DNA from 3 places in the Ferriphaselus amnicola genome. Region 3 is predicted to be linked to each of the others. Evidence: predicted binding sites of a transcription regulator. Region 3 holds the regulator's gene; each other region holds the start of a gene.
What was found. Region 3 encodes sigma-54, which starts transcription at its own class of promoters, with help from an activator protein. Its sites were predicted from a motif close to TGGCACNNTTCCTGCT; they were not measured.
Positions count from the first base shown of each region.

Region 1 (7,683 bases), 840 kb from region 3:
CTGATCGAGGCGTTCGGTCTGCGTCCGCTGGTGTTGCCGGACATTGCCGATTCGCTGGACGGTCATTTGACGGAACAGGAGAGCAGTCCGCTGACGGTGGGCGGTACGCCGGTCGGCGACATCGCTAGCATGGGCGAATCCATCGCTACCTTGGTGTTGGGTAGCTCACTGTTTGATGCGGCAGACGTGTTGAACGCGCGAACTGGCGTGCCAGATCATCGCTTCGCCAGTCTGATGGGCTTGGATGCAGTGGATAGCTTCATCGCTGCCTTGGCCGAGATCAGCGGCAAGCCTGTGCCGGAGAAGATCGAACGCCAGCGTGCGCAGTTGCAAGACGCGATGGTGGACAGTCATTTCATGTTGGGCTTTGCCCGCGTCGCCATCGCGGCTGATCCAGATTTGCTATTCGGTTTTGCCGAGCTGCTGACGGGCATGGGCGGTGAGGTGGTGGCTGCCGTCGCACCTGCTCGTGCCCACATCCTGAGTGAGGTGGCGGCGGAGAAAGTCGCCATCGGCGATCTGGAAGATTTAGAGATCGCAGCGCGCAGCAAGCACGCCCAACTTGTCATCAGCAACTCGCATGCGGTCGAGACCGCGCACCGTTTGGGTGTACCGCTGTTGCGCGCGGGTTTCCCGCAGTTCGATCTATTGGGCGGCTACCAGCGACTGTGGGTAGGTTATCGCGGCACGCGGCAGACGCTGTTCGACTTGGCGAATCTGCTGGTCGAGCATGGACACCACGAGCCAGCCCCTTATGTTTCCATCTACAACCAGCGAACAGGAGAAGTCCGTGCGACATCTGCGGCTGGTCAGACCCATTGAGGAGTCAAGTATGAGTGTGAAGATCGCCTTTGCAACGAGCGACCGCCGCGTGGTGAATCAGCACTTTGGTGCGGCGGAGGCATTTGCCATCTACGAGGTGGATGAATGCTCTGCACACTTGGTCGAGGTGGCTGAGTTCATCGAGACTGCGATGGATGGCCATGAGGGCAAGCTCGCGGCCAAGATCGAGCTGCTGCTGGATTGCGCGGCGGTGTATTGCAACGCGGCGGGTGCATCCGCCATCCAGCAATTGCTGGCCAAGGGCATCCAGCCGATGCGAGTGGATGAAGGTTCTGCGATCGAGGTGCTGTTGAGCGGCCTGCAAAAGAATCTGGTCAGCGATACGCCGGTGTGGTTGGCGAAACATCTTAAAAAGCAATCGGATACCAGCCGCTTTGCGGACGACGAGGCTTGGCAGGAATGATAGAGACCTCTGCCCGAGTGGTATCCGCTGAGTCCGGCGTGGTTCGGGTCGAACCTGCCACTGAGTCGGGATGCGGCGGCTGTAAATCGCGCAGTAGCTGCGGCGTGTCGGGCTTGGGGAAGTATTTTTCCAGCACGCGATCCGCAATCGAGATTCGCTGCGATGTCCCTGTCGCCATTGGTGAAGAGTTGCAATTGAGCATGAGCGAAGGCGATCTATTCAAGGCTGGCCTGCTGGCCTATCTGCTGCCGAGTGTCATGGCGCTGGTGGGAGCGGGCATCGCCACCACCTTGGGCGGGGGCGATGTGGGGGCAGTATTGGGCGCCGTCGCCGGTTTTTGCATCGCATTCCTGCTGGCACGATGGACCGGCTGGGCACCCACTTTGTCAGCACACAAAACGAATCATTCAACCGAAGGAGTTACACCATGAATCAGGCAGTCGAGCAAGACCCATTGTTGAGCACCGATTTCATCAAGGAGATGTCCAAGCAGATGCGCGCTGTGGATAGCTACGGTACCTATGATGGCTGGCCGGTAGAGCGCATTCTTGCGCCGTACGTGTTGACCAAGGAGCAGCGCCGCGCTATCCCCGTGATCGGCGACCCTGACGAAGTGTTGCTGGCCCGTATCAAGGCGTTCTACAACGCGATCGCGTCCTTGATCGAGAAGGAATGCGGTCTGATGGCGATCCCGATGATCAACATCACTCACGAAGGTTTTGGTCGCGCGGTCATCACCGTGGGTAAGTTGGTAGTGATGGATCGTACTTTGCGTGATGTGCATCGCTATGGTTTTGAGAGCCTATCCAAGATGAAGGACGAGGCCGACAAGCTGCTGTCGGTCGCCCTGAGCATGGTGGGCAAATATCCCGAAGTGGCCGGGCTGTAAGGAGCTGAACATGACCGAAGACGAGTTGAAAGCGCTCGACAAGGAAGTAAAGAAGCTCAAGCGCATCTCTAGCGAATGGGCCTCGCAGTTACACGATCTGGTCGAGGATAAGCTACCTGCTGGCTATGAGCAGATCCCCGGTATCGCACAGTCAACTTACGATGCGTGCGAAGCTTGGGCCGTAGCAAGTGCGAAACTAGCCGCAGCTCAGAAAGGAGTTTGATGATGGAAGCGATCACCGGAATCACTCGGGGTGGCACACCCTACACACCGACTTTTCTGACTGCGCTCGATCAGAGCACCTGCATCGGCTGTGGCCGCTGTTACAAGGTTTGCCCGCGCGATGTGTTCGAGTTGTTGGAGCGCGACGAAGACGACGAAGCCTATGACGAAGATGAGGACAACGCGATGGTGATGTCGATCGCCAATGCCATGGACTGTATCGGCTGCGGCTCTTGCGCCCGCGTCTGCCCCAAGCAGTGCCATACCCATCAATCCCTGCCCGCTGGAGCTTAGTGATGCCTAAACCGTTGAGACATGTATTCGTTTGTTCCCAATCACGCCCGCCCGGTCATCCGCGCGGCTCCTGTGGTCAAAAAGGCTGCCGTGAAGTCGTGGATGAGTTCACTCGGCAGTGGCAGCAGCGTCAACTCTTTACTCAGGTGGCAGTCACCCCTACAGGTTGCTTGGGCCCCTGCGGTATGGGGCCTAGCGTGCTGGTTTATCCTGAAGGGGTGATGTATGGCAACGTTACGGCAGCCGATGTGAACGAGATATTCGAGCAGCATCTGTTGGGTGGTCAGCCTGTGGAACGGCTGATCGTTCCTTCTGAGATATGGTAGCTGGATCGACTTCGCTTCCTTTTGAGTTGCAGGCCTTCGCCGAGCGAGTCGTGGCGGCCTTGCAACAGGAGGCCGTCAATTTCTCGGCGGGGGCCGCTACGCCGAAGATCACCTTGGCGGCGGTGCAGTTCACCCAAGTCATTGATCCCGGTAATCAACTGCCGGGTTATCAAGGCGTGTGGCGAAATGCGCGCAACGACCGCTGCGGAGTGCTGACCATCAACAGCGACCGCAGCGTGTATGCTGAATATGATTTGTTCTGTCCGCATCCACGCGACGAGCGTTGGTTCGTCGAGATGGTGACGGCTTGGGGGCGCGAGGATGACTTGCGCAGTGAGGCAACGTTGATTCCCAATATGTGAGGTGTGCAGTGAGTAGATTCCAAATGGGCGACATGGTGTTCGCGGCGCATGACCTGTACAACGAGTCGCTGGAGGAAACCGGCGAGAGCAGCATTCCCGGTGTGGAGCCGGATGCTTTGCTGGCAGCAGCAGGCACGCGCGGTGTGGTGGTCAACGTCGGCCATGCGCAAGAGATGCCGAACGAAGAGATCTATCTGGTGCGCTTCGAGATCGACGCGGATGGTACTTTGGCTGAACCCATCGGATGTCTGAGCGACGAACTGAGCGGACTGAACTAGCCGTGACGGACGCTCGGGTGGCGACTGTGCTGGCCTACCACGCGCGTAGCAAACATGGTTTGGATCGTTATGCGACGGGGCCGGGCACGCTGGACTGGGACGCACAGCCGCGTGCGTTCCGCGACTGGAGTGGCACGCAGCCGTTGGCCTTGCCGCGCGAGATCATGGTGTCCGACATTACGTGGGGCGAGCTAGCTGTGCCGCGCCAGCCTTTGCCGCTGACTCAACAAAACTTGGGGTCCTTGTTACGTCTGTGCGTCGGCCTCTCCGCGTGGAAGGAGTACGCGGGTGCGCGCTGGTCGTTGCGCGTTCATCCCTCATCCGGCAATCTGCATCCCACCGAGACTTGGCTGATCGCCGCTCAGGTGGACGGTGTGCAAGATGGCCTGTATCACTATCAGAATCTGCATCACACCTTGGAGCGGCGCGCATGGGGCTGGGCTTCAGCTCCATCCATTGGCGTGAAGCATGGAAATATGGGGAGCGCGCCTTCCGTTATTGCCAGCTCGATCTGGGGCATGTGCTGGCTGCGCTGAGTTACGCAGCCGCATTGCACGGTTGGAAACCTCGCCTATCGGGGATGGAGTTCGCATCGCTGGCACACAGTCTGGGCATGGATCGCAGCGCAGACTTCGATGGCGTGGAAGGGGAGGAAGCGGAGGTCATCGTGGCGCTAGAGGCTGCGGAGGCTACTGTACCGAGCGATTGGCAACACTGGGCCGGTAAGCCGAGTTTGCTCGACCCGCGTCCCTTGTATCAATGGCCGGTGATCGAAGAGGTCGCTACAGCGACGCGCGGTAGATCGCCGGTTTCTGCTTCGGCCTCCGCGTATTCGCCACCTGCGTCCATCGACCGTGGTGACATCCGTGCAGCGCACGTCATTTTGAAACGGCGTAGCGCCCAAGCCTTCGATGGTGTATCGACGATGCCGCTGGAGGTCTTGCATCACATCCTCCATTGCTTGCTACCCGGCGGTTCTCCCGTGTGGGAACTGTGGACGGCGGCAGCGCGTGTACATCCGGTGCTGTTGGTGCATCGCGTCGAAGGTATCGCTCCAGGGCTGTATGTGATGCCACGCACGGCCAGGGCTGAAGTCTCCTTGCGTGGTGCGTTCCGAGAGACGTTCGATTGGCAAACTGTTGCTACTGAGTTGCCGTTGTTCCAACTCATTGCCGCGCGTGCCGGCAAGACCGCGCGTACCTTGTCCTGCCATCAGGACATCGCCATGCAGTCTGCGGTCACCTTCATGATGGTTGCGGAATTCGCTGCTCCCATCGCTGCCGACTCGGCCGCTTATCGACATTTGCATTGGGAAGCGGGCATGTTGGGGCACATCATCACCCTCGAAGCCGAAGCAGCCGGATGGCGTGGCACGGGTATCGGCTGTTTCTTCGATGATGCGGTGCATGAGGTGCTCGGTCTGCAAGACGATCAGTTCCAAGTGCTCTATCACTACGCTGTCGGTCGGGCGCTCGACGATCCCCGCATCTCGACCTTACCTGCTTATGACTGAATCCAGAGGAATCAACATGAACGATCAAGCGCTGAAAGAATGGCTTGCGCAGGCCGGATTCGATGTGTCAGAACCCTTGCAGATCGACGGCACGATCGCCAATGCGACCACACCCTTGATGCACGCCGCTCGTTTGGGCCAGTTCGATATGCTCACGATGTTGTTGGCGCGAGGGGCTGATCCATGCCTGATGAATGCTGACAGCAACGGCGCGCTGTGGTTCGCGTGTTTTGCCGAGAGTGAGGCGTGTGCCTTGGCCCTCATCAAGGCGGGTGCACCGCTTGATACGCAAAACGTGAATGGAGCTACGGCGCTGATCTACTGCTCGTCAGCCGGCAAGACACCGTTGGTTCACCTGTTGTTGGAGGCGGGAGCTGACACTGCGCTGATGACACTGGACGACTTTACTGCACTGGAGCTTGCCGCCAATCGGGATTGTCTGCGTTTGCTTAAATCTGCACGAAAGGTCGCTCATGTCTGAGACGCTGACTCGAAATCTATCCGTCGAAAGTATGCAACACCGCGCTTTTGGCAAGCTGATCTGTCTGAAATTCGGAGATGAGGCCACGATCAGACTGACTCCGAAGGAAGCCTCCAGCCTTTCGTTTGCCTTAGTCGCGGTGCGTAATGGCATCAGCCCTGAACGCGAGATCTACATGAGCCCGATTGCCAGTGATGGCGCATTCGAGGGCGCGGTGAACGAGGCGGGCATGAGTATTTCCAGCGGTAACCACGTGATCGAGCTGGACTGGGACGAAGTGGAAGCTCTCGCTACGGCGCTTGCGCAGGCTCTAGGCTGAGCTCTGCACCAGTCTGGGATTTCCGCCCCGAAAAGGTGCGTAAATACGAGGCTTAATATTTAACTGGCTGAATCTATTGGTCTGAAGTCCTTGGCGCGATTTGTGCTCTAGTACAGAGTAGCCTTGATCCACACTTTGGTGCCGAAGATGATTCTTCCTGTTTGCGACTTGCTTCATGACAATAATTTCACTCCGCTGAGATGCGTAGTGTCCACTCCCTTGATCCGGCTTGGTTGTTGAGGTAAGCGATGACTATTCGCGTTGCACTTAATCACCAGACCCGTTACAGCTTTGATCGCTCCGTCAAACTCTGGCCGCATGAGATACGTTTGCGACCTGCCGCACATTGCCGCACGCCGATACACAGCTACTCGCTGAACGTCGAGCCAGCCGGTCACTTTCTGAATTGGCAGCAAGACCCATTCGGTAACTGGGTGGCACGTTTGGTGTTCCCAGAAAAAGCCGACTCACTCACGGTCACGGTCGATCTGGTCGCCGACATGACGGTGATCAACCCCTTCGATTTCTTCATCGAGGAATTCGCGGAGAGCTTCCCCTTCGCGTACCCCGATGGCCTAAGGCGCGAGTTGGGTCCGTATCTGGAGGTCGAGCCTGCCATGCCCTTATTGGCGGATTGGCTTGCGCTGACGCGTCGTGAATTGTTAAGTAAACCGTTGCGCACCATCGACATGCTGGTAGGCATCAATCAGCGGGTGCAAGATACCGTCGGCTACATCGTCCGTCTCGAAGCCGGCGTGCAGACGCCGGAACAGACACTGGAATTGAAGCGCGGTTCTTGTCGAGATTCTGCATGGCTGCTGGTACAGGCGTTGCGCCATCTGGGGCTGGCAGCTCGCTTCGCTTCCGGTTATCTCATCCAGTTGAAAGCCGACGTGAAGGCGCTCGATGGCCCTTCCGGTACCGAACACGACTTTACCGACTTGCACGCTTGGACCGAGGTGTTTATTCCGGGTGCAGGTTGGATCGGTCTCGACCCAACTTCGGGTCTATTGGCGGGCGAGGGACATATTCCACTGGCGTGCACCGCTATGCCATCGTCTGCTGCGCCGGTCATCGGCGCGACGGAGGTATGCGAATCACACTTCGATTTTGCGATGCAGGTGACGCGTATCCACGAAGATCCGCGTGTGACTCAACCTTACACCGAAGCGCAGTGGCAATCCATCCTGAATTTGGGGCATCAGGTCGATGCTGAGTTGCTCAAGCATGACGTGCGCCTCACGATGGGTGGCGAGCCAACCTTTGTGTCCATCGACGACATGGATGGGGCGGAGTGGAACTACACCGCCTTGTCCGATAAAAAACGCGAATTGGCGGGAGATCTACTCACCCGTTTGCAAGGCCATTTCGCGCCAGGATCACTGCTGCATTTCGGCCAAGGAAAATGGTATCCGGGCGAGCCGCTGCCACGCTGGGCGTTGGGATGCTACTGGCGCACCGACGGCAAACCGCTGTGGAGCAAGCAAGAGCTATTGGTCACAGCACAGGAGGAGGGCGCACATAACACCGCTGATGCGTTGCGCTTCATCCAGCAACTGGCGACTCAGTTGAGCTTGGACCCGCGCTTCGTCATTCCAGCTTACGAAGATGTCACGCAGATCCTCGACTTAGAGCAGCGCTGGCCGGAAAATCTCGATCCGCTACAGGCGGATCTGAAGCAGAGCGATGAGCGGCGGCGTTTGGCCAAGCTCATCGAGCGCGGCTTGGGCGAGCCGGTCGGTTTCGTATTGCC
Region 1 is NZ_AP018738.1:1,420,095-1,427,777, reverse strand. Features, by position in the region: gene nifN (nitrogenase iron-molybdenum cofactor biosynthesis protein NifN) at 1-822, shown strand, start outside; gene OYT1_RS07105 (NifB/NifX family molybdenum-iron cluster-binding protein) at 833-1,246, shown strand; gene OYT1_RS07100 (SoxR reducing system RseC family protein) at 1,243-1,677, shown strand; gene OYT1_RS07095 (NifX-associated nitrogen fixation protein) at 1,674-2,135, shown strand; gene OYT1_RS07090 (CCE_0567 family metalloprotein) at 2,146-2,358, shown strand; gene fdxB (ferredoxin III, nif-specific) at 2,358-2,651, shown strand; gene OYT1_RS07080 ((2Fe-2S) ferredoxin domain-containing protein) at 2,654-2,977, shown strand; gene OYT1_RS07075 (hypothetical protein) at 2,971-3,339, shown strand; gene OYT1_RS07070 (nitrogen fixation protein NifZ) at 3,348-3,617, shown strand; gene OYT1_RS13750 (nitroreductase family protein) at 3,584-4,153, shown strand; gene OYT1_RS07065 (nitroreductase family protein) at 4,048-5,130, shown strand; gene OYT1_RS07060 (ankyrin repeat domain-containing protein) at 5,147-5,611, shown strand; gene OYT1_RS07055 (hypothetical protein) at 5,604-5,930, shown strand; gene OYT1_RS07050 (transglutaminase family protein) at 6,179-7,683, shown strand, end outside.
Region 1: OYT1_RS07050 (transglutaminase family protein) is a predicted target of sigma-54. The motif match lies at 6,022-6,037, and genes of this name have one in related genera.

Region 2 (7,683 bases), 1.0 Mb from region 3:
AGTGTCTGCGACAAGACAACGTAATCGAAGGCATGGTCCTCGAAACCGGACAGGCCGGACTCCAAGTTGCTCTGGATCACGTTCACGCCGTTTTTGATGCAAGCGACGATATTCTGATCGTCGATCTCGACACCATAGCCACTCACCTTGCGCGTTTCAGCTAGGTAACGCAGCAAGCTGCCGTCGCCACAACCTAAGTCGAGTACGGAAGCACCTTCCGGTATCCAGCGTGCGATGGCGGCGAAGTCAGGGCGGGTGTTGATGAATGTGCTCATTTCAACTCCTTCGCGACTCGCTCAAGGTAGGCGTGCATCACAGCCATGTATTGCTCGTCTTCCATCAAGAAGGAGTCGTGACCATGCGCAGACGTAATTTCGGCGTAACTCACGTTGCGGTGGTTGTGCAACAGGGCATCCGCGATCTCGCGCGAGCGTTCAGGTGCGAAACGCCAATCCGTAGAGAACGACACCACGAGAAAATCTGCCTGAGCACGAGCAAAGGCGCGATTGAGATCGTGCTCAAAATCATGGGCCGGATCGAAATAGTCCAACGCTTTGGTCATCAGCAGATAGGTGTTGGCATCGAAATACCCAGCGAACTTGTCGCCCTGATAGCGCAGGTAGGATTCGATCTGGAACTCGATGTCGTAGCCGTAGTTCACCTTGCCGTGACGCAACTCGCGGCCAAACTTATTGGCCATCGCGTCGTCCGAAAGATAGGTGATATGCCCCAACATCCGCGCCAGCCGCAGGCCGCGCTTGGGCACGGTGTGATGCTGATAATAGTCGCCGCCGTGGAAATCCGGGTCGGTCAGGATGGCGTTGCGGGCGACATCGTTGAAGGCGATGTTCTGCGCGGTGAGCTTAGGGGCGGCAGCAATCACCAGCACGTTATGCACCCGCGCAGGAAAAGACAGCGACCACTGCAATGCCTGCATCCCGCCCAAACTACCGCCGATCACAGCGGCGAATTGCGTGATGCCCAAGCGGTCGGCCAAGCGCGCTTGCGACTCCACCCAGTCTTCTACGGTCAACACTGGGAAGGCCGCGCCGTAAGGGTGTCCAGTGGCGGGGTTCTGACTGGAAGGCCCAGTGGAACCGTGACAACCACCGAGATTATTCAATCCGATGACAAAGAACGTGTTCGTATCCAACGGCTTGCCGGGGCCGACCATGTTGTCCCACCAGCCGACGTTCTTCGGCTCATCGGCATACACGCCTGCGACGTGATGGTGGCCGGACAAGGCATGACAGATCAGAATGGCGTTGGACTTGTCAGCGTTCAGCATGCCGTAAGTCTCGTAAACCAAGTCGTAATGCGGCAACACCGCGCCGCTCTTAAGCTCGAGCGGAGTGTCGAAATGGGCGCGTTGCGCGCTGACTATACCTACTGAATTATCCAATGTGTACCTCAAAACAAAAACCCGCTCAGCTTGGGAGCTAGAGCGGGTCGCCTCGCTTTAGCTGGAATGTTTTAAGTGCCCCGCAAGCTGATGTCAAATCGGCACTGAGGCGGAGTTTCCGGCATTTATGGTGCGATGTCAAATGTAGGGATGCGCAACCCATAGCGGCTCGCGTTAGAATGCGCGCTGACTCCATGCCAGTGATCTTTTCATGCAGAACCAATCCACCGCCAAGTCGACCGACACAGTCACGCCATCCGACCGCCACCGCATCATCTTCGCCAGTTTGATCGGCACCACGATCGAATTTTTTGACTTCTACATCTATGCCACAGCGGCAGTATCGATATTTCCGCTGTTGTTTTTTGCAAAAGGTGACAACAACACCGCTTTACTAGCCTCGATGGCGACGTTCGGTGTGGCATTCGTGGCACGCCCCATTGGCTCGATCCTGTTCGGCCACTTTGGTGATCGAGTCGGACGCAAAGCCACATTGGTCGGATCGTTGCTGCTGATGGGCATCGCCACCTTTTTGATCGGCCTGCTGCCCACCTACCAGCAAGTCGGCTTATATGCCCCAGCAATGCTGACCATTCTACGTTTTTGTCAGGGCTTGGGCTTGGGCGGCGAATGGTCAGGGGCGGCACTACTGGCAACCGAGACCGCGGCACCCGGCAAGCGCGCCTCGGCGGCGATGTGGCCACAACTCGGCGCACCGTTCGGTTTCATCCTCGCCAACGGCTTGTTCCTGTTGCTTACTACGTGGTTCGGCTATGACTCTACCCATGCCGAGCCCACTGATCCCTTCTTGATCTGGGGGTGGCGTCTCCCATTCTTGCTTTCCATCGGCATGGTGGTGATCGGCCTATACGTGCGCCTCAAACTCAACGAGACGCCGGTATTCGCACGCGCAGTGGAACGCGGCGAGCGGCTGAAGTCGCCGCTGGCGGAAGTCCTGCGCAAAAATCCCCGTGAATTGCTGCTCGGCATGTTCATCATGGTCGCCACCTACGGCGTGTTTTACTTGATGACGACTTGGGTGCTTTCCTACGCCATCGGCAAAGTCGAGAGCGGCGGCCTCGGCATCGGCTACAAGGATTTCCTCAAGCTGCAACTGGCTTCGGTGCTGTTGTTCGCCGCCGGCATCCCCGTGGCAGGGAAATTGGCCGATCGTTATGGGCGACGCAGCTTGCTACTAGTCGTCACCGTGGCGCTCATCGTGTTCGGGTTCAGCTTCAGCCTATTCCTTGCGCCTGAAGCGATGGGCACAGGTGAGCAAGCCAACCTTGGGCTGATGTTGATATTCCTCTGTACCGGCATGTCATTGATGGGCCTAACCTTTGGCCCTATGTCAGCCTTACTACCTGAGCTTTTCCCCACCAACACTCGCTACACTGGCTCCGGCATCGCGTACAACTTGGCGTCGATTTTAGGCGCGGCACTCACACCTTTTGCGGCCACTTGGCTGGCACACAGTTACGGCGCAGGATCGGTCGGCATCTATTTAGCCATACTCGGGAGCCTATCTTTTGTCGCACTGTGGATCAGCCAAGAGACACGGGATAGGGATCTGGATACGATGGCAAGTGAAGCTGCCACAGAGGCCGTCGAATCGACGAGCCCATAAACCCTATGCTTGTAGCTCCTTACCAGAGTTCGCTGATCGTTGTTGCTCAAGCAAGCAAGTACCATCTGTCGTACAATCCGGCCATGAGCACCCCTCAGTTTTCGACTTTCAAACGATAGGTTCTGTCATATTGGCGATAAATCGCCGAGTGCTGAACCGATCTTCTCAGCACTCAGCTCAGCATGACAAGCCCAATTCCGCTGCGATTCGTAATGCTCTGAGACCGCATTAAATGAGTGCACCACTCACACAAAAGTGATGCACAGGAATTTGATTCTTAGGTTGCGAGAAATCGCATCTCCCAAGAATTCAGTGACATATTGATTCTTTTTACTGGCACGTCAATTGCTGGACTAACGATAGCGAAGTCGCTACCTAGGCCTTAGCTCATGCAACTGACGACCACAACCAGACTATCGATTAATAGAATACGTTTAGGAGTCCATCATTAATACCCGAGCCAAGAAACCACAAGCCCCTGCCACCATCGGCAATCTCCCACCTCTAGGCATGGATGCTGACAGCATCGTCGATGATTTCCGGCGCTATTTCAGCCACACGCTAGGACGCGATGAGTCCGCAGACACCAGTCATCAGATGTACGCCTCACTGGTACTTTCATTGCGTGATCGTTTGGTCGAGCGCTGGCGCAATACCCGACTGGCGTATCAAGAAGCGAATTGCAAGCACACTTACTACCTGTCGCTCGAATTCTTGATGGGACGTGCGCTGGGCAATGCCATGCTGAATCTAGACGTGGATGCCGCAACCGCCGATGCGTTGCGCACGATGGGCGTCGAGCTCGAAGCCTTGGTCGAACAAGAACACGATGCAGGCTTGGGTAATGGCGGCTTGGGTCGCTTGGCCGCCTGTTTCCTCGACAGCTGCGCCACCTTGCAGTTGCCGGTCACCGGCTACGGCATTCGCTACGAATACGGTATGTTCCGCCAGAAGATCGACAATGGTAACCAGCTTGAAGTGCCAGATCATTGGCTCCGCGACGGCAATCCTTGGGAGATCGAACGTCCTGAATACGCCACCCGCATCAAGTTCGGTGGCCACACTGAGTTCATCACCGACCAGTCAGGAAAAATGCAAGTGCGCTGGGTCGATACCCGCGATGTCATGGCAATGCCACATGACGTTCCAGTACCAGGCTACCAGAATGGCACCGTGAACACGCTGCGCCTATGGCGCGCGGCTGCCACCGAAGAGTTCGATCTATCCGAATTCAACGCGGGCAGCTACACCGAAGCAGTCGCTGCCAAGAATGCCGCCGAGCACATCACCATGGTGCTCTACCCAAACGATTCGAGCGAAAACGGCAAAGAGCTGCGCCTGCGCCAGCAATATTTCCTAGCCTCGGCCAGCTTGCAGGACATCCTGCGCGAGTGGGTCAAACTGCATGGCAATGATTTCAGCCAATTCGCCGAGAAAAACTGCTTCCAACTGAACGACACACACCCGACCTGCTCCGTACCGGAGTTGATGCGCTTATTGATGGACGAGCATGGCCTGAGCTGGAGCAAGGCGTGGACGATCACCAGCCGCACGATGGCTTACACCAACCACACTCTGCTGCCAGAAGCGCTAGAAAAATGGAACGTGAATATGTTCCGCCGCTTGTTGCCTCGCCTGATGGAGATCGTGTGCGAGATCAACGCCCACTTCCTTTCCGAGATCGCCTTGCGCTACCCCGGCGACACCGATCGCCAACGTCGCATGTCCATCATCGAAGAGGGTGACCAACAATATGTACGCATGGCTTACCTAGCCGTGGTCGCCTGCCACTCAGTGAACGGCGTTGCCGCGCTGCACTCGGAATTGTTGCAACAACATCTGCTGCATGACTTCTACGAAGTGTGGCCTAAGAAATTCAACAACAAGACTAATGGTGTGACACCACGTCGCTGGATGGCTTGGAGCAATCCAACCATGAGCAAGCTCATCAACCAGACCATAGGCGAAGGTTGGATCACCGACCTATCCCAGTTGCAAAAGCTGAAACCGTATGCCGATGATGCCGCCTTCCGCGCTGAGTGGCACCAAGTCAAGCAGGCAAACAAGCAACGACTGGCCGACTTGGTACTGCAAGATTGCGATGTGGACTTCGACACCCATGCGATCTTCGATGTACAGGTCAAACGCATCCACGAGTACAAGCGCCAGTTACTCAACGTGTTGCACGTCATTCACCTGTATGACCGCATCAAACGTGGCGACACGGCCGACCTGACTCCGCGCTGCGTACTCATCGGCGGCAAGGCTGCTCCCGGCTACATGATGGCGAAACGCATCATCAAACTGGTCAACGCCGTAGCTCGCGTGGTCAATGGCGACCCCGCCACCGCAGGCCTGCTGCGTTTAGCATTCTTGCCCGATTACCGCGTCTCGGCAATGGAAATCATCTGCCCAGGCACCGATCTATCCGAGCAAGTCTCGACGGCAGGCAAGGAAGCCTCTGGCACGGGCAACATGAAGTTCATGATGAACGGTGCGCTGACCATCGGCACACTGGACGGAGCCAACATCGAGATCCGTGAAGAAGCCGGCGCAGAAAACTTCTTCCTGTTCGGCCTCACCGCCGAAGAGGTCGATGCCAATCGCGCCAGCTACAATCCCGGTGCGATCATCGAGGGTGATGAAGACTTCAAGCGCGTGATGGGCTTACTGACCAGCGGCAACTTCAACCTGTTCGAGCCCGGCATCTTTGATCCGATCATCCATTCGATCTATAGCTCGAACGATCCGTGGATGACCGCTGCCGATTTCCGTAGTTACATCGACGCCCAACGCCGTGTCGATCAAGCCTACCGAAATCGCGACGAGTGGACACGCATGAGCATCATCAACACTGCCACCAGCGGCAAGTTTTCCAGTGACCGAACCATCATGGATTACAACCGCGAAGTGTGGAAGCTGCCACAGGTTGCCCCCAAACAACCTTAAGTCTGATCACTCCTCTGCCGAACTGAGTCCAACGGGTGGGCTCATGTTCGGTCGGGAAGTTTTCTAGTGGCAGGATGAGATCAGTTACCTCAATATCTCCATAATCTCTGGGCATATCTAATGCCTTCTGACACCAATTCTCACCAACCTCCCCCCAACGCCATGAACAGATCAGCCACAGCAGCTCGCTGTGAGCGCAAGGCATCTTGCATCAACAATTCCGCCTGTAGATAACTACGCTCAATATCGAGCAACTCTAGCTGGCTGACCACCCCACTTTGATAGCGAAGGCTCGCCTGTTGGTAGGCTTGCGCCAATGCTTCAGTGCGTAAGGACTCGGCTTCCAGCACTTGTTGCGTGGCTGTCTGCGCTGATAAGGCATTGCGTACATCAGCAAAAGCACTCGCCACGGCGTGTTGATATTGCACTACAGCTTGGTCGCGCGCAGCTTCCGCAACTTTGACTGAGTTTCCAATACGCCCCGCATTGAAGATAGGTTGACTGAGACCGGCAGCAAACTGAAAGACACCCGATGCTCCGGTGAATAAACTCGCGAAAGCGGTACTTTCGTAACCGTCATAAGCAGTGAGACTAATCGAGGGGAAATACTGTGCACGCGCCACGCCGATACGCGCATTCAGGGCGATCAGGTTCTGCTCAGCTTGTTTGAGGTCAGGGCGACGCAACAGTAATTCCGCTGACAATCCGGCTGGAACGTGTGCGGTGTAAGACTTAGGCTGACCGCGCGCCAGATCCGCACTCATCACCTCGCGTGGCGAGCGTCCGAGCAGCAGTGCCAGCGCAGCCTCTTGCTTGCCACGTACTTGCGACAACGTCGCCAACTGGGAACGCACCGCAGCTTCTTCAGCTTGCGCTTGGTGGAAGTTCAGTTCGGACAGGACTCCAACTTGGACTCGCGTTTTGTCCATCTCTAGAATTTGCTGTCGGCCCGCCAGTGCACGGCGCACGGCCACCTCCTGCGCGTCGTAGGCAAGCAAGGCAAAATACTGCTGCGCCACCTGAGCGGTCATCGACAAACGAACAGCATCACGAGATGCCTCGAAAGCCAGCAATTGCGCCCGTGCAGCTTCATTAGCGCGGCGCAATTTCCCCCATAGATCAAGCTCATAACTCGCATTTAAGGTGGCGCGAGAATAGTTCTGGATACGCGGCAGCGTCGCTGGACGCGGAAAAACACCGTTCAAGGTGTTCTTGGTGCGGCTATCACTCAGATTCGCACTCAACGTTGGGAGTTGATCGGCCTCGGAAATTCCCAGTTGCGCCTGAGCCTCGATCACCCGCGATGCAGCCACCTTCAGGTCGGCGTTATGTACCAACGCCTCTTGCTCCAGTGCATTCAACACAGGATCGCCATACGACTCCCACCAATGATCCCCTGGCAGAGCAGCTGTGGCTGGCTCCGCCGTGGTGACATGAGCACCCAAATCCTGAGGCAAGTCCAGCGCTGGACGCTGATAGTCTGGCCCACTTTTGCAAGCACCAAGGACTGCACAGACCAGCACAGAAAGCAACCAGGGCCGCGAGCGTTGCTGTTTGATCGACTTAGTCATGCGGATTCTCCTCGGCTTCGGGATGGAATTTTTCTGGGAAGTAGCGCCGCATCAGCACAAAGAACACCGGAATCAAGAATACCGCGAGTGCAGTCGCGGCCAGCATACCGCCCATCACACCGGTTCCGATGGCA
Region 2 is NZ_AP018738.1:2,278,542-2,286,224, forward strand. Features, by position in the region: gene metW (methionine biosynthesis protein MetW) at 1-275, opposite strand, end outside; gene metX (homoserine O-succinyltransferase MetX) at 272-1,402, opposite strand; gene OYT1_RS11410 (MFS transporter) at 1,614-3,029, shown strand; gene OYT1_RS11415 (glycogen/starch/alpha-glucan phosphorylase) at 3,540-5,978, shown strand; gene OYT1_RS11420 (efflux transporter outer membrane subunit) at 6,119-7,549, opposite strand; gene OYT1_RS11425 (efflux RND transporter permease subunit) at 7,542-7,683, opposite strand, start outside.
Region 2: OYT1_RS11415 (glycogen/starch/alpha-glucan phosphorylase) is a predicted target of sigma-54. The motif match lies at 3,364-3,379, and genes of this name have one in related genera.

Region 3 (7,683 bases):
CATCCACATCATCCGTCTCACCGTCGGATGAACGCAAAAAACCATCGAATGCTCGATAGCTACGCGCCCGACTCTCGCGCAAGCGCCGCATCACACGATTCAGCGGCACACCAGACATCAGCAAGGCCTGCGTCGCCAACATCACGCTGCCTTCGTGTATTTCCGCCACCACCTCTGCCGCGCCAGCCCGCCTGAATACATCAATCTGACTTTCATCATGGGCACGCACCACCACCGGCAAACCTGGTCGCAGCTCTTGCGCCAAATGCAAAATCTTAAGCGCCGAAGGCTTATCGTTGTAACTCACGACCAGCGTTTTAGCGCGCATCAAGCCTGCTGCCAGCAGCGCTTCTCGCTTAGACGCATCACCAAACACCACTTCACCGCCTTCAGCATCGGCGCTGCGCACTCGACTGGAGTCAGTATCCAACGCAATAAAACGGATGCCTTCATCGCGCAAAAATTTAGCCAGCGTCTGACCGCTACGCCCATAGCCGCAAATGATCACATGTCCCTGTGAACTCATGCTACGCACCGCAATTTGATGCATCTGCATGGCGCTATACATCCAAGCATCTGGCGACAGACGACGCACAATGCGGTCAGCATACATAAGCAGGAATGGCGCAATCAGCATGGACAGCAACATCGCCGCCAAGACGATCTGCCCCACCCATTCGCTCATCAAGTGTGCGTTAGCTGCATCCGTGAGCAACACAAAACCAAATTCACCAGCTTGCGCCAAGCCCAAACCGGTATGCAATGCCACCCCCCAGCCTACCCCAAAAATGCGAGCCAAACCTGCCACGATCACCGCTTTGAATATCAGCAAGGCCAACAACACCAAGAGTATCCAGCCAATATCCGAAATCATCTCGCGCACGTTCAGCATCATGCCTATGGTGATGAAGAACAAACCCATCAACACATCACGGAATGGGCGAATATCCTCTTCAACCTGCAAGCGATACTCAGTCTCCGCAATCAAGATGCCCGCAACGAATGCCCCCAGTGCCATCGACAACCCAGCCAGATCGGTCAGGTAGGCCAATCCCAACGTGATGAGCAACACGTTGAGCATGAACAACTCAGGGGACTTTTGACGTGCAACCACATGAAACCACGGACGCATCAGTCGCTGACCGAATAATAGTAGCGCCGACAGCGCCAGCGCCCCCTTGATCAAGGCCGCCACTAATGTATAGGTCAAATCACCGCTCGCGCTCGCCAGCGCTGGGATGACAATCAGCAGCGGCACAACTGCCAAATCTTGAAACAGCAACACGCCCATAATCTGCTGCCCGAATGGCGCATTCAGCTCTGCGCGCTCAGCCAGCATCTTGCTTACGATGGCGGTCGAAGACATCGCCAACACCCCTCCCAGCGCCACGCCGGTACGCCAATCCAATCCAAACAGCACCGCCACCCCAAGCACTACCGAGAGTGTGACTATGACTTGCGCGCTACCCAGACCGAATACGATGCGGCGCATCGCACGAAGTTTTGCCAGACTGAATTCCAGCCCGATACTGAACATCAAAAACACCACACCAAACTCAGCCAGATGTCGAGCCTGCGGGGCATCAGCAACCCATCCCAGCGCATGCGGACCAATCAAAATACCGACCGCGATGTAACCCAATACCACCGGCAAATGAAGTACGCGACACAGCACGACCACCATGACAGCGACCGCCAACAACACCAATACGACTTGCAATCCATGATCCATGCCCCGATGATGCCGGAATTACGGGATATTTTCAAAACTTCACCACTAAAAACCCCCGCTGCTATAATTCCCCACCATGAACCCTCCGCTTTCCGCCGCACCGCACGCTCTTACTCTCGCGCGCGAAGTGCTCCAAATCGAAGCTGCCGCAGTGCAAGCACTCTCCGAGCGCCTAGATGAGAATTTCGTCAGTGCGGTAAACACCATTCTCGGCTGCCATGGGCGCGTCATCGTCAGCGGCATGGGCAAGAGCGGCCATATCGCGCGCAAGATCGCAGCGACACTCTCCAGCACGGGTACACCAGCTTACTTTGTGCATCCGGGCGAGGCCAGCCATGGCGATCTAGGCATGATCACCTCGCAGGATGTTTTCATCGCACTATCCTACTCAGGCGAAAGTTCCGAGCTGCAAACCATCATTCCGGTTATCAAACGACAAGGTGCCAAGCTCATCAGCTTGACCGGCAATCCACGATCCAGCCTAGCGTTAGCCGCCGATGTACATCTAGATGGCGCCATCACCAAAGAAGCCTGCCCGATGGGTCTTGCACCAACGGCGAGTACCACGGCCGCATTGGCTTTGGGCGACGCGCTGGCGGTCGTGCTACTCGATGCCAAGGGCTTCGGTAAAGAAGACTTCGCCCGATCTCACCCCGGCGGCAGCTTGGGGCGGCGCTTGCTCACCCACGTCCGCGACATCATGCACACGGACGCACAAATTCCTGCGGTTGGCGAAGCCGCCACATTAGCCGATGCTGTATTGGAGATGTCACGTAAAGGCTTAGGCATGACCGCCATCGTAGATGGACAACAACACGTCCTCGGCATCTACACCGACGGTGATCTGCGCCGCACTCTGGAAAAGCAATTCGACTTCAAGGCCACACCCATCGCCAGCGTGATGTCGCACAATCCGCGCAGCATTCACCCAGACGACTTAGCGGTCGCCGCAGTGGAACTGATGGAGCGCCACAACATCAGCCAGATGCTCGTAGTGAACACAGACAATGTACTGGTTGGTGCACTCAACATGCACGATCTACTGAAAGCGAAAGTCATCTGATGTCCATAGCAATCGCCAAACAGATCCGTCTCATCGCCTTTGACATTGACGGCATCATGACTGACGGCGGCCTCTATCTATCGGACTCCGGTGAGGAGTTCAAGCGCTTCAACTCGCTCGATGGCCACGGCTTGAAAATGCTAAAAACTTCCGGCGTCGAGCTGGCCATCATCACCGGGCGCACCTCGCATTGCGTCGAACTGCGCGCCAAAAATCTCGGCATCACCAACGTCTATCAAGGCGTACATGACAAACGCGCCGCCATTAAAACACTGCTGGCCGAATTGAATATTGCGCCTGAGCATGCCGCGTTCATGGGCGATGACGTGGTCGATCTACCCGCCATGCGCCACGTCGGATTAGCGATCAGCGTTCCCGCCGCGCCCCAGATCGTGCAGAGTCACGCTCAATACGTCACGCAACGCCAAGCAGGGCACGGCGCAGTACGCGAAGTCTGCGAATGGCTAATGTCAGCGCAAGGCACGCTGGACGCACAACTCGCCCCCTACCTCGCATGATCGAAAAACTGCGCAACTGGTTGCCGCTACTGCCTCTGCTTCTGGTATTGGCTGGCACCTACTGGCTGGACCAGCAAGTGGGGCCACTGCTCGCCCAAGCCGACAGCAGCAAGCGGCACGATCCCGATTTCATCGTCAATAACTTCCGAGCCACCGCACTGGACGAACAAGGCAAGCCTCATCATCGCATCAACGCCCACGAGATGAGACATTACCCCGATGATGACTCGCTGCATCTAGAGCAGCCCGAGATCATCGCCCTTACACCTAATCGCCCGACACTACACACCACCGCTCAAACTGGCACGACTTTCCATCGCGACGAAACCATCTTGCGTGGCGATGTGCGCATCGTGCGCGCTGCTAGCACAGCCGCCAGTGAGCGCGTCTTCACCACCACGTATCTGCGAGCTCTGCCGAGCGAAGACTACGCGGAGACCGACCGCCCCGTCACCATGCGCGATGCTCACAATCTCGTGAGTGCCATCGGCATGACCTTAGATAACAAGACGCAGACCATCAAGCTGCTGTCACACGTAAGAAGCGAACATGTTGCTGCGAATTGATGCTCTCTTGCTCTGCCTCCTACTACTTGGCGCATCGTCGGCTTGGGCGGAGCGTGCTGATCGCAACCAACCGATGTATTTGGATGCCAACACCGTCAACATTGACGATGCGAAGCAGATCAGCATCTTTGAAGGCAACGTCAGACTCATCCAAGGCACGCTAATGATCACGGGCGACAAGATCGTAGTCACAGAAACCGCCGCTGGTGACAAGCATGGCACCGTCACAGGCAAACCCGCTCAGTTCAGACAGAAGCGCGAAGGCGTGGATGAAATCATCGAAGGTAACGGACAGCGCATCGAGTACGACACGCAGAATGAATTCCTAGAACTCTTCGGCGAAGCCAGCATGAAGCGCAGTAACGACGAAGTTCATGGCGATCACATCACCTATGACTCCAAGACCGAGATATTCCATGTGGACAGCTCGCGAACTCCGAATTCCGGCCAGCGAGGCCGAGTTCGCGCAGTCATTCAGCCTAGGAACGAGAGCATCCCAGCCCCCACGGATCCAGTGTCCATCCGGCCTTCGACCAGTTTAGGTAAGCCATGAGTGAATTGCGCACCACCTCGCTGAGGAAGCAGTACCGCGCCCGCACTGTGGTGCAAGACGTATCTCTATCCGTGCACAGCGGCGAAGTGGTCGGCCTGCTCGGCCCTAACGGTGCAGGAAAAACCACCAGCTTCTATATGATCGTAGGCTTGGTTGCAGCAGATGGCGGAGACATCTACATCGACCAGCACAAGATCACTCATGCGCCCATTCATCGCCGTGCCCAATTAGGACTAGGCTATCTGCCACAAGAGGCCTCGATTTTCCGTCGCTTGACGGTGGCCGAAAACATTCGCGCCGTACTGGAGTTGCGCGGACTCCCTCTCGCCCAACAGGAATCGACGCTAGAAACCTTGCTAGACGAGTTACATATCAGCCACATACGCGACAATCCCGCCATGAGTCTCTCTGGAGGCGAACGACGGCGCTGCGAGATCGCACGCGCGCTGGCCACCGATCCGCGTTTTATTCTGCTGGATGAACCCTTTGCCGGCGTTGACCCCATCGCCGTGCTAGATATCCAGAAGATCATCCGTTTTCTCAAAGAACGCGGCATCGGTGTGCTGATTACCGACCATAACGTGCGGGAAACCTTGGGCATCTGCGACCGCGCCTACATCATCAACGCTGGCGCAGTGATGGCGGAAGGCAAGCCCGAGGAAATCATCTATAATGAAGCCGTGAGGAAAGTGTATCTCGGCGAGCACTTCAAACTATAAAAGTGACGCCCACCTAATAATCGTTGGCATGAAAGCATCACTACAACTCAGGCAATCCCAGCAACTGACGCTCACACCGCAGTTGCAGCAATCTATCCGCTTACTGCAACTCTCTACCTTGGAGATCAATCAGGAAACTGCGCGACTGCTGGATGAGAATCCGTTCTTGGAGCGCGAGGAAGACGAGATCACCTCGTTTGCCACGAGTACGGCAAGCACCACCTCCACCAGCCCCGAGCAGCCTGAAAGAGAATCATCCAAGGCCGAGGAAGACTGGAGCGAGCTGTCTTATAGCCCTAGCTCAGCCAGCTCTGATGACGAAGATGACCACTATCCCGAGACAGCCGCCAGCTCCCCAAGTCTGCGCGAGCATCTCCTGACCCAACTCAGCCTCAGCCAACTCGACCACCATGACCGCCAACTGATTGCACTGCTAATTGACGCGCTAGATGATGGCGGCTTTCTGGCACAGTCATTGGAAGACATCTTCGAGATGCTACCGGAAGAGTTAGATGTCACGCTAGATGATCTAGAAACTGCACTCGTCCAGTTGCAACATCTAGATGAGCCTGGCATCGCGGCACGCGATTTATCTGAGTGTTTGTCCTTGCAGCTGCGCGCCCTGCCAGCCACCACCCCGAGTCGGCAACTAGCGATACAACTCACGGACAAGCATCTCGATCTCCTGGCTGCTCACGACTACACCCGCCTCAAACGGCTGCTACACTGTGACGAAGATGGTCTGCGTGCGGCTCAAGCCCTCATTCTGCAACTCAATCCGCGCCCAGCCGCGCGTTACGAGCAACGGGTCAGCGATTACGTCGTGCCCGACGTCATCGTCGAGCGCCAGCGTGGTCGCTGGGCGGCCCGCCTCAACCCAGAAGCTATGCCACGTTTACGCGTGAACCAACTTTACGCCAACATCATGCAGCGCCGTGATGAGCAAAGTTCGCAACAGATGACTGGGCAGTTACAGGAAGCACGTTGGTACATCAAGAATCTGCAACAGCGCTTCGACACCATCTTGCGCGTATCGCAAGCCATCGTGGAGCGGCAGCGTATGTTCCTTGAGCATGGCGAAGTCGCCATGCGCCCGCTCGTGCTGCGCGAGATCGCTGAACAGCTTGAATTACACGAATCGACCATTTCACGAGTCACCACACAGAAGTTCATGCTAACTCCACGTGGTATCTTTGAACTCAAATATTTTTTCGGCAGCGGCGTCTCCACCGACAGCGGCGGGGCATGTTCCTCCACCGCCATCCGCGCCTTAATCAAGCAACTGGTCTCTCAGGAAGATGCTCATCATCCGCTGAGCGACAGCCGTTTGGCAGAAATCCTCGTGTCGCAGGGCATACAAGTCGCTCGGCGCACTGTGGCAAAATACCGGGAATCGCTAAATATCCTCCCGGTCAATCTTCGTAAATCACTCTAACAAAGGAGCAACCATGAACCTCAACCTCAGCGGACATCATCTAGACATCACTCCCGCCATTCGTGAGCATGTGGTCAGCAAACTGGGCAAGATCAAGAAACACTTCGACAACGTGCTGGATGTCACCGTAATCCTATCGGTGGACAAGCTCGAACAAAAGGCAGAAGCCACCGTCCATATCAGCGGCAAAACAATCTTCGTGGAATGCCAAGATGCCAACCTGTACGTCGCCATCGACGAGCTGATCGAGAAGTTGGATCGCCAAGTGTTGAAGCACAAGGAAAAGAACACCGCGCGTCGTCATGACGACTCCGGCAAGATCGTTGAAGCAGAATAACCTTTAGTGGGCGGTCTAATGGCCGCCCTTTTTCATGGGAACAAACCATGGGTTTAATTAGTAACCTCCTGCCGCCCGAAAATGTCATGGTGGATGCCGAATCCACCAGCAAGAAGCGTGTGTTCGAACGAGTCGGCATCTTATTTGAGAACACTCGCAACATCGGGCGCAGTCAGGTATTCGACAGTCTGTTCGCGCGCGAGAAACTCGGCTCGACCGGGCTGGGGCAAGGCGTTGCCATTCCACATGGCCGCGTCAAGGGACTGCGCGATCCAATCGCCTGTTTCATCCGAACCACCACCCCGATCCCCTTCGATTCACCGGATGGGCTGCCGGTGAGCCTGATCTTTGTCCTGCTGGTACCGGAACGGGCGACCGATCTGCACCTACAGCTGTTAGGCGAACTAGCACAGATGTTCTGCGAAAAATCCTTCCGAGATCAACTGCTCGCCAGCGATGACCCAGCCGTTCTTTACCAACTGTTCGCCAACTGGCAAGCCTAGGCGGAGGCTTTGATATGGCTCAGGTAGATATTCGGCGGCTGTTCGAAGACAAGCAAGAGCGACTAGGTTTGGTATGGGTCGCTGGAGAAGGTGGCGCCGACAAGATCCTCGACAGCGAGCTCGTCAATGCGTCGAACAAAGGCTTGATCGGCCACATGAATCTGATCCACCCGAACTGGGTGCAAGTATTCAGTAGCATCGAACTGGACTATCTACACAGCTTAGATGCCGAGGCGATGCAAGCCTCGCTGCAACTA
Region 3 is NZ_AP018738.1:583,665-591,347, reverse strand. Features, by position in the region: gene OYT1_RS02815 (monovalent cation:proton antiporter family protein) at 1-1,732, opposite strand, end outside; gene OYT1_RS02810 (KpsF/GutQ family sugar-phosphate isomerase) at 1,809-2,795, shown strand; gene OYT1_RS02805 (KdsC family phosphatase) at 2,795-3,313, shown strand; gene lptC (LPS export ABC transporter periplasmic protein LptC) at 3,256-3,879, shown strand; gene lptA (lipopolysaccharide transport periplasmic protein LptA) at 3,863-4,432, shown strand; gene lptB (LPS export ABC transporter ATP-binding protein) at 4,429-5,151, shown strand; gene OYT1_RS02785 (RNA polymerase factor sigma-54) at 5,180-6,586, shown strand; gene hpf (ribosome hibernation-promoting factor, HPF/YfiA family) at 6,600-6,923, shown strand; gene OYT1_RS02775 (PTS sugar transporter subunit IIA) at 6,971-7,426, shown strand; gene hprK (HPr(Ser) kinase/phosphatase) at 7,441-7,683, shown strand, end outside.